Regions from separate parts of the Burkholderia sp. YIM B11467 genome, predicted to be linked through region 3. Evidence: predicted binding sites of a transcription regulator. Region 3 holds the regulator's gene; each other region holds the start of a gene.
The links. Region 3 encodes FliA, which starts transcription of late flagellar genes. Its sites were predicted from a motif close to CTAAAGTTTNNNNNNNNNNNGCCGNTA; they were not measured.

Region 1: the regulator FliA is predicted to act here: its motif matches at 1,729-1,755, upstream of fliS (flagellar export chaperone FliS).
Region 2: the regulator FliA is predicted to act here: its motif matches at 1,748-1,774, upstream of flgK (flagellar hook-associated protein FlgK).

Annotation. Positions count from the first base shown of each region.
Region 1 is NZ_JBQVSQ010000007.1:322,917-327,142, forward strand. Features, by position in the region: gene fliK (flagellar hook-length control protein FliK) at 1-796, opposite strand, end outside; gene ACTRWB_RS24780 (flagellar protein FliT) at 891-1,223, opposite strand; gene fliS (flagellar export chaperone FliS) at 1,220-1,654, opposite strand; gene fliE (flagellar hook-basal body complex protein FliE) at 1,805-2,149, opposite strand; gene fliF (flagellar basal-body MS-ring/collar protein FliF) at 2,400-4,163, shown strand; gene fliG (flagellar motor switch protein FliG) at 4,153-4,226, shown strand, end outside.
Region 2 is NZ_JBQVSQ010000007.1:270,957-275,182, forward strand. Features, by position in the region: gene flgK (flagellar hook-associated protein FlgK) at 1-1,691, opposite strand, end outside; gene ACTRWB_RS24525 (flagellar brake protein) at 1,887-2,642, opposite strand; gene flgJ (flagellar assembly peptidoglycan hydrolase FlgJ) at 2,860-3,828, opposite strand; gene ACTRWB_RS24535 (flagellar basal body P-ring protein FlgI) at 3,829-4,226, opposite strand, start outside.
Region 3 is NZ_JBQVSQ010000010.1:59,335-63,560, reverse strand. Features, by position in the region: gene flhF (flagellar biosynthesis protein FlhF) at 1-936, shown strand, start outside; gene ACTRWB_RS29095 (nucleotide-binding protein) at 929-1,747, shown strand; gene ACTRWB_RS29090 (RNA polymerase sigma factor FliA) at 1,770-2,504, shown strand; S-adenosyl-L-homocysteine riboswitch at 2,603-2,730, shown strand; gene ahcY (adenosylhomocysteinase) at 2,763-4,181, shown strand.

The sequences.
Region 1 (4,226 bases), on a different contig from region 3:
GCGCGTCGAGCAGATCGGCCGTGTCGTGCGGCAACGCCGCGCCCTGCCGGGCGGCCGCCGGCAAAGCCTGCGCGGGGTCGCGAGCCGGCGCGCCGCCTTGGGCCGGTGCGCCCGGTTGCGCGGCCGCCCGCGCGTTCGCGGGCAGCGGCAGGCGCTGTGCGAGCAGCTCGTCGAGCACATCGGTCGAGTCGTGCTGCGCGGCATCCGGGTCGATCGGCGCGAGCGTAGCGGTCAGGCGCGCCTGCGGCTCGCGCATCAGCGCCGCGAGCGGACGCTGGCCGGCCAGCCACTGCGCCAGATGGGATTCGTAGAAGAGGCCGCTCTCGCTCACGGCCTGCGCGAGCGCCGCGCGCAGCGCCGCGACCGGCGGCAACCCGGCCGCTTCGCGCGCAGCCTCGGCGGACGACGCCGCAGTGGACGACGCCGCTGCGGGAGCCGGCGTGGAAGGCGCGGCCGGATCGGACGCAGTCGGCGCGCGCGCCGGCACGGTCGTCTCGGTCAGCAGCACGGTGGGATCGGCCAGCAGCGGCGTGCGCCCGGCAATGACCGGCGTCGCATCGCCGCCCGCGCGCGAGATCGCGTCGAGCACGCGCCCGACATCGGACAGCGCGGTCTGCGTGGAAGCCGGCGGCGCGGCGGGCGGGCTGGCGGGCGCGGGCGAGGACGACGCGCCGGCACCCGGCGTGCCGACCTGCGCGGTCGCGCCGCCGCCGGCGGGCGCCGACACGGTGCCGGTCAGCAGGCTGTCGAGACGGCTCGCCAGCAGCGCGGCTGCAACGGGGTCGATACCGGTCATGATCGGAGCCTGCTCACCTCAGCCACATCGTTGCGAATCCGGGAACGGCACATCCGTGCCGCCCTCGGGAACAGCGCGCCTGCGGTAACGGGCCCTACCCGCGCGCGCGGTAGAGATCGGTCAATACCTTGGTCGAGCGCCGCGCCTCGAACAGCGCGGACAGCCGCGCGACGTCCGGGCTCGCGAGATCGCGGATCGCGGCGTCGTCGGCCAGGATGCGGCGGATCAGGTCGAGCTTGCGGCCGAGATCCGATTCGTCGAGCGCAACGCCCGGATCGGCCTCCTTCAGCCCGTCGACGAGTTGCAGGAATTCGGCCTGCAACCCCGGCAACGCGCTCCAGTCGGCGCCGCGCGCGGCACACAGCATCCGGCCCGACACGGCTGCGAGCGCCTCGTAACGAGCGAAGTATTCGGCCTTGCGATTCATCTTGATGCTTCCACTGCCTGTTGCGCGGCCATGCGCGCGGCTTCCGGGGCAATCCCCGTCCATGCTTCCTCGAGCGTCGCGAGCAGCCCGTCGACTTCGACCAGCATCGCGTCGCTCGCCTGCGCGTTCGCTTCCAGCAGACGCCGGCCGATATACGCATACAGCCCATCGAGCCGATCCGCGATCTCGCCGCCCACGTCGCGGTTCAGCGACGCCTTTAGGCCGCTCTCGACGATCCGGATCGCCTTGCCGATCGCTTCGCCGCGCGCGGACACGTTGCCCTGCTGCAGGTGCATGCGCGCCAGTGCAATCGCCTGCCGCGCCCCCTGGTAGAGCATCGCGATCAGCCGGTGCGGCGAGGCGCCCATCACCCCGGTCTCGACGCCGACACGCGCGTAGGCATTGGCTCCAGCGTGTCCTGGGGAAAACATGCGCATCTCCTTGTCATGCGGTAGCTATATGGGAGCCGCTGCCGTGCATCGCACGACGCGGCCTTCTCCGGAGTTATCGGAAGGGATTTGGAAAGCTTTAGGCGCGCGGGGCCGCCGCCGGGCGCGGAAGGTCGGCCCGCCCGGCCCCCGTCACACCGACATCTGCATGATGTCGTTGTAGGCGCTCACGAGCTTGTTGCGGACCTGGAGCCCGAACTGGAAGCCGATGTTGGCTTTCTGCATGTCGACCATCACGTCGTTCAGCGACACGTTCGGCGCGCCGACCTCGAACGCCTGCGCCTCGCCGGCCGCGTGCTGCTGGTCGCCGCTGATCTTGTCGAGCGACGCCTTCATCGCGCTCGCGAACGTGCTGGCCGTCGCCGCGCCGGAGCCGGCAAGCGCCGCCGTCGGGCTCGCGACGCCGCCGGACGCCTGCGCGGCCATCGACTGCATCTGTTGCAACACCGAACCGATCCCGCTGACGTTCGCAGTCATGCTGTCCCCAGAATTGAGAGAAGAGACCCGGACGCACCGGGCGTTTCCGCCGGCGCCGCACCACGCGCACCATGCCGGATCGCAGCAAAGAATAGCAGCGCGCCGCGCGTCAAAGCCGAGAAAGTACGGGGGAAACCCCGCTCTTTTCGGTCGATCGGAGTACGGCCCGGATCACGATAATCGCATCGTGTCATTGTCCGCCCGCTCGTCCGAGCGAGCTCAGTCGTCCCGCTCCGGAGAAACTCGACGCATGGATTCGCAGGCCAACTCGCTGATCAATCCCGACGCCCGCGCGGGCCTCGCCAGCCCGGCGCCCGGCGCCGCCGCGGCCGCCGCGTTGCCGGGCGTGGGTGGCGCTGGCGCGGACTTCGGCCTTGGCGGCTTCGCCGAACGCATTCCCGGCATCTCGCGGATGAAGGGCAACCCGAAGCTGCCGTTCCTGATCGCCGTCGCGTTCGCGATCGCCGCGATCACCGCGCTCGTGCTGTGGAGCCGGACGCCCGACTACCGCGTGCTGTACAGCAACCTGTCGGACCGCGACGGCGGCGCGATCATTACCGCGCTCCAGCAGGCAAACGTTCCCTACAAGTTCGCCGACGCCGGCGGCGCGATCCTCGTGCCGTCGAACCAGGTGCATGAAACGCGCCTGAAGCTCGCCGCGATGGGCCTGCCGAAGGGCGGCTCGGTCGGCTTCGAGCTGATGGACAACCAGAAATTCGGCATCAGCCAGTTCGCCGAACAGATCAACTACCAGCGCGCGCTCGAAGGCGAGCTGCAGCGCACCATCGAATCGATCAATGCCGTGCGCGGCGCGCGCGTGCATCTCGCGATCCCGAAGCCGTCGGTATTCGTGCGCGACAAGGAAGCGCCGAGCGCGTCGGTGTTCGTCGACCTCTACCCGGGCCGCGTGCTCGACGAGGGCCAGGTCCAGGCGATCACGCGGATGGTGTCGTCCGGCGTGCCCGACATGCCCGCGAAGAACGTGACGATCGTCGACCAGGACGGCAACCTGCTGACCCAGCCGGCTTCGGCGTCCGGCCTCGACGCTAGCCAGCTCAAGTACGTGCAGCAGGTCGAGCACAACACGCAGAAGCGCATCGACGCGATCCTCGCGCCGATCTTCGGCGCCGGCAACGCGCGCTCGCAGGTCAGCGCGGACCTCGATTTCTCGAAGATCGAACAGACGTCGGAAAGCTACGGCCCGAACGGCGTGCCGCAGCAGGCCGCGATCCGCAGCCAGCAGACCAGCAGCGCAACCGAACTCGCGCAGGGCGGTGCGTCGGGCGTGCCGGGCGCGCTGTCGAACACGCCGCCGCAGCCGGCCTCGGCGCCGATCGTCGCCGGCAACGGCCAGAACGCGCCGCAGACGACACCCGTGAGCGACCGCAAGGACCAGACGACCAATTACGAGGTCGACAAGACGATCCGCCATCTCGAACAGCCGATGGGCAACGTGAAGCGGCTGTCGGTCGCGGTCGTCGTCAACTACCAGCCGGTCGCCGACGCGAAGGGCCACGTGTCGATGCAGCCGCTGCCGCCCGCGAAGCTCGCGCAGGTCGAGCAGCTCGTGAAGGACGCGATGGGCTACGACGAGAAGCGCGGCGACTCGGTGAACGTCGTGAACAGCGCGTTCTCGACCGTGAGCGACCCGTACGCCGACCTGCCGTGGTGGCGCCAGCCCGACATGATCGCGATGGCGAAGGAAGCCGCGAAGTGGCTCGGCATCGCGGCGGCCGCGGCGGCGCTCTACTTCATGTTCGTGCGCCCGGCGATGCGCCGCGCCTTCCCGCCGGCCGAGCCGGTCGCGCCGGCACTCGCGGCGCCGGAAGATCCGGTCCTGCTCGACGGCCTGCCCGCGCCGGTCAAGGCCGAGGAGCCCGACTCGTTGCTGCTCGGCTTCGAGAACGAGAAGAACCGCTACGAACGCAACCTCGACTACGCGCGCACGATCGCCCGCCAGGATCCGAAGATCGTCGCCACCGTCGTGAAGAACTGGGTGTCCGATGAACGCTGAAGGCTTGACCAAGAGCGCGCTCCTGCTGATGTCGATCGGCGAGGAAGAAGCCGCGCAGGTATT
Region 2 (4,226 bases), on a different contig from region 3:
GTCAGTGTGCTCGAACCATTACCGAACGTCTTCGAGTTGACGAGCTTCGACAGCGCGAGCGCGTTGCTGCCGTCGTTCGTGCCGCCCGTGTTCGGCGCGACCGTGAACGTGTCGCCCACCGCCGGCGACCCCGACACCGTTACCGTGACGCCGGCCGTCAGCGTGATCGGCGTGCCGGCCTGGTACGGCTGCGCGCCAGTGGTCGTCGGCGGCACGGCCGTGTTGTCGGTGACCGTGTAGGTCGGGCTGGCCGTGGTGCCGCCCATCGTGATCGTGTACTTGTGCGCGTTGGCCGCGGCCGCCGCGCTCGTGACCGACAGCGCGCCGATCGTGCCGGTGCCCGTGTTCGTCGTGGTGGCCGACGGCACGTACGGCGCGGCCGCCGCGATCGCGGAGCCGTTCGACGTCGCGAGGCCGAAGCCGTTCAGCGCGCCGCGCGTCGGCTGCACGGTGAACTTGTCGCCGGCGCTCATCGAGCCGGACGAGAACGAGAAGTTCAGCCCGCCGATCGAGGCCGGCATCGAGGTCGACGTGCCGACCACCGTGCCGCTCGCGCGGTCGGTCAGCGTGTAGTTCGTGCCGTCGTACGACAGCGTGTAGTCGCTCGCGGTCGGTTGCGATGCGTTCGCGAACGACACGGACAGCGCCGCGTTGCCGGTATTGCCCTGGTTCGCATAGGTGACCGGCGCGCCGGTCGTGAACAGGTTGCCGCCGGGCTTGCCCGACAGGTCGATGCCGAGCGCGTTCTGCGCGTTGACCTGCGCGGCGAAGCTGGTCGCGATCGCGCCGAGCTGGGCTTCGGCCGGGTCGAGCGTCTGGCTGCGGAACGCGAGCAGGCCGCCGAGCGTGCCGCCCGACAGCGACGCGTCGGACAGGAACTGGTTCGGCCCCTGCGGGTTCGCGCCGGCGATCCCCTGCGACACGACGGTCAGCTCGCTCGGATCGGACGGCGACGTGACGGTCGCGAGCTGGTAGCTCTTGTTCGCGACGACGAGCGGCGTGCCGCCCGCGAGAAACACGCTGTAGCCGTCGCTGTTGCGCACGACCTGCACGCCCGCGAGGTTCGACAGGTTCGACACCGCGAGGTCGCGCTGGTCCATCAGCTGGTTCGGCGGCTGGCCCTGGCTGCTCGCGGACGCGATCTGCTGGTTCAGCTGCGCGATCTGCGCGGTGTACGTGTTGATCTGCGTCACGGTGCTCGTGAGCTGCGTGTTCACGCTCTGGCGCAGCGCGTCGTACTGCTGGCCGGCCGCCGTGATCTGGTTCGCGAGCGTCTGCGCGTTGCTCATCGCGGTCTGCCGCACCGACGAGTCGGACGCGCTGTTCGCGACGTTCTGCAGCCCGGTGAAGTAGCTCGTGATCGCGGTCGAGATCCCCGCCGTCGGGCTGCCGACGTAGTTGTTCAGCTGCGTAACGAGCGAGTACCACGTCGACAGCGCGCCGCCCTGCGTCTGCGCGCCGTTCAGCTGGTCGCCCAGGTACTGGCTGTACTGCCGCTGCACGGTGACGGTGTTGACGCCTTGCGGCATGTAGCCGCTGCTCGTGTACTGGCCGCTCGCCTCGGCATAGACGGGTCGTTCGACCGAATAGCCGGGTGTCGCGGCGTTGCTGATGTTCTGGCCGGTCGTCGTGAGGCCCCAGAGCGCGGCATTCAGGCCGCTGACGCCGAGGTTCATGAGTGAGTTGGACATGCGCGATCCTGATGAGCCGGCCGCGCTGCGGCCGCCGGGTTGCGTGACTCCCGGTATAACGGCCGCCGATTGAAAAAATTGAGGAAAAAATGCACGCGCGACGCGCACTCGCGCGTCGCCGATCAGGGCGCCCGGCAACCGGTGCCGGCGAAGGGGCGCGGGGCGGCCCGTGCGGGGCCGGTTCCCGCGTGCGCGTCAGGCCCGCGCGAGCGAGCGGCGCTTCATTTCGAGCTGCGTGATCAGGCGCTGCAGCGTGTTCTCCGCGCTGCCCGGCAGCGACATGTAGCGAAAACCGAGCTGGTAGCGCCGCGACCCGTTCGGCATCTGCGTCGAACGCTGCGACACGAGCTGCAGGTCGAGCGACAGCTTGCCGTGGCCGGTCAGCTCGAGCTCGACGTCGGGCAGCAGCGTGCCGACCTCGAGCGCCTCGACACGTTCGTCGGCCGTGCGCAGCCCCACGCCGCCGAGCGACAGGTTGTGCACCTCGAACAGGAAGCTCTCGCCGTCCGGCAGCTTGCCGCGGCACAGGAACGGATCGACGATCGGCGCGTCGACGCGGAAATATTCGCGGCGCTGGATGCAGACCAGCACGTCGGGGAAATCGGCGACGAACGCGGGCAGCCCCTCGTAGCGCGTCTCGCGCGGCGTGCCCGTGGTGAATTCGACGCGCACGCCCTCCGGCGAGGCCGCGAACGTGCAATGCGACGCGCCGAGGATGCCGGCGTTCTGCTCGGACAGCGCGCCCCAGTCGAACGTGAACGTCCGCGCGCCGACGTCGACCTCGAGCAGGCGCGTGACGAGCTGGCCGCCCGGATACTGGACGGTCAGGAAATCGCCGCGATTCACCAGGTTGCGCAGCTGCACGCCGATTTCCAGCGGATTGCGGCGGGCAAAGTCGGGCCCGGAGTGGCCTGCATCCAGGCTGGGGTCGGTCGACGTTTCGATATTCATGGCTAGCCGGTCTTTCTTGTCATGGGCGCCCGGACAACCGGTGCGCAGTAAAACCGGGCCAGAACGGGGGCCCGGTCGCAGGTCTCTCACACTTAGCGGCAGTGCTGACCGAAAGTTTAGATCGAATTGGCGATTTTTTTCGCGCAAACGTTGAAACCGCGCGCGGCGGGCTGCCGGGCGCGGTCCGAAAGGAGGCTGCAGGCGGCCGGCGGGCTCGTCAGCCGATCTGCTGCATGATCGAGATCAGCTTTTTCGCGTAGTTCGGGTCGGTCGCGTAACCGGCCTTCTGCATTCCGTGCGCGAAGCCTTCGACGCTGCGGCTGGCGCTCAGCACGCCCGAGTAGCGCGGATTGTTCTTCAACAGGCTCGCGTAATCGGTCATTGCGTGCTCGTACGAGTCGTACGCGCGGAATTTTGCCACCACGCGGCGCGGCGTGCCGTTCACGTATTCGGTCGTCAGCGCCGACACCGTGCGCCCGGTCCAGCCCTTGTTCGCCTTGATGCCGAACACGTTGTAGCTGGTCGAGCCGTCGGCGGCGCGGATCTCGCGCTTGCCCCAGCCCGATTCGAGCGCGGCCTGGCCGACGATGAAACGCGCCGGAATGCCGGTCGACGCGCTGGCCGCCTGCGCGGGGCCCGCGAGCCGGTCGACGAACGCGTCGGCGTCCGGCGCGCCGCTCGCGCCCTTCAGCGGCGGCGTCAGCGCGCTGCCGGCCGAGTAGCCGCGCGCGCCGGCGAGCCCGCCGTTGTTCGACGCGTTCGCGTAGGCCTTCGCCATCGCGTTCATCGCGGCGAGGCTGCCTTCGTTGCCGCCCGCGCCGAGGCCACCCGCGCCGACGTCGGCCGCCGTGTCGCTGCCCGCGCCCTGCCCCGCGTTGCGCAGCAGCTGCTTCATCAGCGCGTCGGCGACGCCGATCCCGCGCGTCGACATCTGCTGCGCGAGCTGCTGGTCGAGCATCGACGTGTACATCTTCGACGTATGCGAATCGAACAGCCCGCCGTCGGGCGACGCGTCGCGCATGCTCTTGAGCATCATCTGCGTGAACATCGCGTCGAACTGGCCCGCGACGGCCTTCGCGCCGGCCTGCGGCGACTGCTTCGCCTGCGCGCGCAGCGCGTCGAAACCCTGCACGTCGAGCGCGAAGCGCTGCGTGAGGTCGTTTGCGTTCGGAAGGTTCGCCGCCATTTAGATGACCTCCAGGTCGGCGCGCAACGCGCCGGCCGCCTTCATCGCCTGCAGGATCGACATCAGGTCCGCGGGCGTCGCGCCGAGCGTGTTCAGCGCCTTCACGACGTCGGCGAGGTTCGCGCCGGCCGTCACCATCTTCAGCGCGCCGTTGTCCTGCTTGAGCTGGATCTGCGACTGCTGCGCCACCACCGTCTGCCCGTTCGAGAACGGCCCCGGCTGCGACACGACCGGCTGCGTGTTGACGACCACCGACAGGTTGCCGTGCGCGACCGCGCAACTCTGCAGCGTGACCATCTGGTTCATCACGATCGAGCCGGTGCGCGCGTTCAGGATCACCTTCGCCGCGGCCTTGTCCGGGCTCACGTCGAGGTTCTGCAGCCGCGCCATGAACGCGA
Region 3 (4,226 bases):
GAGCAGTTCGACAACCTGATGTGGCACGACCGCCAGCGTCGCAGCGCCGTGCATGGCGCGCTGACCAAGCACCTGTTCGCGGCCGGTTTTTCCGCGCAGCTCGTGCGGATGCTGGTCGACAACCTGCCGTCCGGCGACGGCGCGCAGACCTTCGAACAAGCGGCCGAATGGGCGCAGTCGGTGCTCGCGGCGAACCTGCCGGTGCTCGACAGCGAGGACGCGCTGATGGAGCGCGGCGGCGTGTTCGCGCTGATGGGGCCGACGGGCGTCGGCAAGACCACCACCACCGCGAAGCTGGCCGCGCGCTGCGTGATGCGTTTCGGCGCGAGCAAGGTCGCGCTGCTGACCACCGACAGCTACCGGATCGGCGGCCACGAACAGCTGCGCATCTTCGGCAAGATCCTCGGCGTGCCCGTGCACGCGGTGAAGGATGCGGGCGATCTCGCGCTTGCGCTGTCCGAGCTGCGCAACAAGCACATCGTGCTGATCGACACGATCGGCATGAGCCAGCGCGACCGCGCGGTGTCCGACCAGATCGCGATGCTGCACGGCGCGAACGCGCCGGTGCAGCGCCTGCTGCTGCTCAACGCGACGAGCCACGGCGACACGCTCAACGAAGTCGTGCAGGCGTACCGCAGCGCGGGCGAACATCCGGATCTCGCCGGCTGCATCCTCACGAAGCTCGACGAGGCGACCCACCTCGGCGGCGTGCTCGACACGGTGATCCGCTACAAGCTGCCGGTCCACTACGTGTCGACCGGCCAGAAGGTGCCGGAGAACCTGTACGTCGCCTCGACCAAATTCCTGCTGAAGAGCGCGTTCTGTGTGCCGCGCGACGGCTCGCCCTTCGTGCCGCAAGACGAGGACATGCCGACGCTGCTTTCCGCACTGACCGCACGTTCCACCGCCGAGCTGCACGAGGTGCGATTTGGATAAACGAATCATCGACCAGGCCGAAGGGCTGCGGCGCCTGCTGGCCGGGCGCGCGTCGCGCATCGTCGCGGTGACGGGCGGGCCGGCGGGTGTCGGCTGCACGTCCACCATCGTGAATCTGGCGGCGGCGCTCGCATCGCTCGGCAAGGATGTGCTCGTCGTCGACGAGCGCGCCGACGTGCATTCGGCCAGCGCGACGCTGGCGGGCGCGTGGCTGCGCGACGGCGAGCGCACGCGGGTGGCCGCCGGGTTCGGCCTGTGCGCGGCCGCACGGCTCGCACGCGCCGGCTACAGCGACGCGCAACTGAGCGACTTCATCGACGGCCCGGCCGACATCGTCCTGGTCGACGCGCAGCTCGGCGCCGACGGCTCGTTCTCGGCGCTCGCACGCGAAGCGCACGACGTGCTGGTCGTCACGCGGGTCGCCGCGCAGGCGATCACCGAGGCGTACGCGTGCATGAAGCGGCTGCATTTCGCGCACGCGTTCGCGCAGTTCCGCGTGCTGACCAATCACGTCGCCAGCCATGCGGACGCGAAGACGGCGTTCGACAACCTCGCGGGCGTCGCGAGCCGCTACCTGACCGTGTCGATCGCCGACGCGGGCTGCGTGGGCGCCGATCCGCTCGTCGAGCACGCCAGCGAACTGATGCATGCGGTGGTCGACGCGTTCCCGTCGTCGCCCGCCGCGCGCGACTACCGGCAGATTGCCGCCGACCTGCTGTACTGGCCGATGCGCCCGCGTTCGGGCGCGGGCCGTGCCGTCCGCGCGGGCGGCAAGCCGTCGTATGAGGCGGGCGCGGCACACGCCGCGTGAGCGCCACCGGAAGGAGGGGGCCATGATGTACAACGCTCAAGGAAAGATGTCCCAGGCCGACGTGCTCGCGCAATATGCGCCGCTCGTGCGTCGCCTCGGGCTGCAGCTCGTCGCGAAGATGCCGGCGAGCGTCGACCTCGACGACCTGATCCAGGCCGGCATGATCGGCCTGATGGACGCGGCCGGCCGCTACAAGGAAGACCAGGGCGCGCAGTTCGAGACCTACGCGACGCAGCGCATCCGCGGCGCGATGCTCGACGAGCTGCGCAGCAACGACTGGCTGCCGCGCAGCCTGCGCAAGACGTCGCGCGAGGTCGAGCACGCGGTGCACCAGGTCGAGCAGCATCTCGGCCGCTCGGCGAGCGAGACCGAGATCGCGCTGCACCTGAACATGCCGCTCGACGAATACCAGGGGATGCTGCAGGACCTGCACGGCAGCCAGCTCATCTATTACGAGGATTTCGACCGCGCGGCCGACGACGAGCCGTTCCTCGACCGCTATCGCGTCGATCACGCCGATCCGCTGTCGGCGCTGCTCGACGAGCACCTGCGCGAGGCGCTCGTCGAGGCGATCGAGCGTCTGCCGGAACGCGAGAAGCTGCTGATGTCGCTGTACTACGAACGGGGTCTGAATCTGCGCGAGATCGGCGCGGTGCTCGAAGTGAGCGAATCGCGCGTGTGCCAGCTGCACAGTCAGGCCGTCGCGCGCCTGCGTGCGCGGCTGCGCGAACAGGCGTGGGTCGGCGCGGAGTCCTGACCCTTTCTCGACGGCCACGCGCGCCGACCCCGCGCGCCGACCCCGCGCGCTTGAGCCGCTTGCGCATTTTGCGCGCCGATTTGCTACAATCCTTCCCGTTTTCCGAGGAGCGTTGCGACGGACCGTTCCAGGTCCGCCAGGCTCGGAAGGCTTCACCAAGCAGCCGTGCGGCGCGCGTTTCGCGACCGTCGCGCCGGCTCCGCTTCCTGAACGGCGCTCACGTCACCAATCTAGAAACTTTTTAGAAAGGAGGGCGTGATGAACGCCATTATCGATTCGCAAGCTTCCAAGGATTACGTCGTCGCCGACATGGCGCTGGCTGGCTGGGGCCGCAAGGAACTGAACATCGCCGAGACCGAAATGCCGGGCCTCGTGCAGATCCGCGACGAATACAAGGCACAGCAGCCGCTGAAGGGCGCGCGCATCGCCGGTTCGCTGCACATGACGATCCAGACCGGTGTGCTGATCGAGACGCTGAAGGCGCTCGGCGCGGACGTCCGCTGGGCATCGTGCAACATCTTCTCGACGCAGGACCACGCAGCGGCCGCGATCGTCGAAGCCGGCACGCCGGTGTTCGCGTTCAAGGGCGAATCGCTCGACGAATACTGGGAGTTCTCGCACCGCATCTTCGAATGGCCGAACGGCGAATTCGCGAACATGATCCTGGACGACGGCGGCGACGCAACGCTGCTGCTGATCCTCGGTTCGAAGGCCGAGAAGGACCGTTCGGTGATTTCGAAGCCGACCAACGAGGAAGAAGTCGCGCTGTACAAGTCGATCGCTGCGCACCTCGACGTCGACGCGACCTGGTACTCGAAGCGCCTCGCGCACATCAAGGGCGTGACCGAAGAAACCACGACCGGCGTGCACCGCCTGTACCAGATGGAAAAGGACGGCCGCCTGCCGTTCCCGGCGTTCAACGTGAACGACTCGGTCACGAAGTCGAAGTTCGACAACCTGTACGGCTGCCGTGAGTCGCTCGTCGACGGCATCAAGCGCGCGACCGACGTGATGATCGCGGGCAAGGTCGCGGTCGTCGCGGGCTACGGCGACGTGGGCAAGGGTTGCGCGCAGTCGCTGCGCGGCCTCGGCGCGACCGTGTGGGTCACCGAAATCGATCCGATCTGCGCGCTGCAGGCGGCGATGGAAGGCTACCGCGTCGTGACGATGGAATACGCGGCCGACAAGGCCGACATCTTCGTGACGGCCACCGGCAACTTCCACGTGATCGGCCACGATCACATGAAGGCCATGCGCCACAACGCGATCGTCTGCAACATCGGTCACTTCGACTCGGAAATCGACGTCGCGTCGACCCGCCAGTACCAGTGGGAAAACATCAAGCCGCAGGTCGACCACATCATCTTCCCGGACGGCAAGCGCGTGATCCTGCTGGCGGAAGGCCGCCTCGTGAACCTCGGCTGCGCGACCGGCCACCCGTCGTTCGTGATGTCGAACTCGTTCGCGAACCAGACGCTCGCGCAGATCGAGCTGTTCGTGCGCGGCGCCGAGTACGAGAACAAGGTGTACGTGCTGCCGAAGCATCTCGATGAAAAGGTCGCGCGCCTGCACCTCGCGCGCATCGGCGCGAACCTGTCCGTGCTGTCGGACGAACAGGCTTCGTACATCGGCGTGCAGAAGGACGGCCCGTTCAAGCCGAACCATTACCGCTACTGATGCGCCGCCGCCGCGCCGTGCCTTCGGGCACGGGCGGCGGCCACT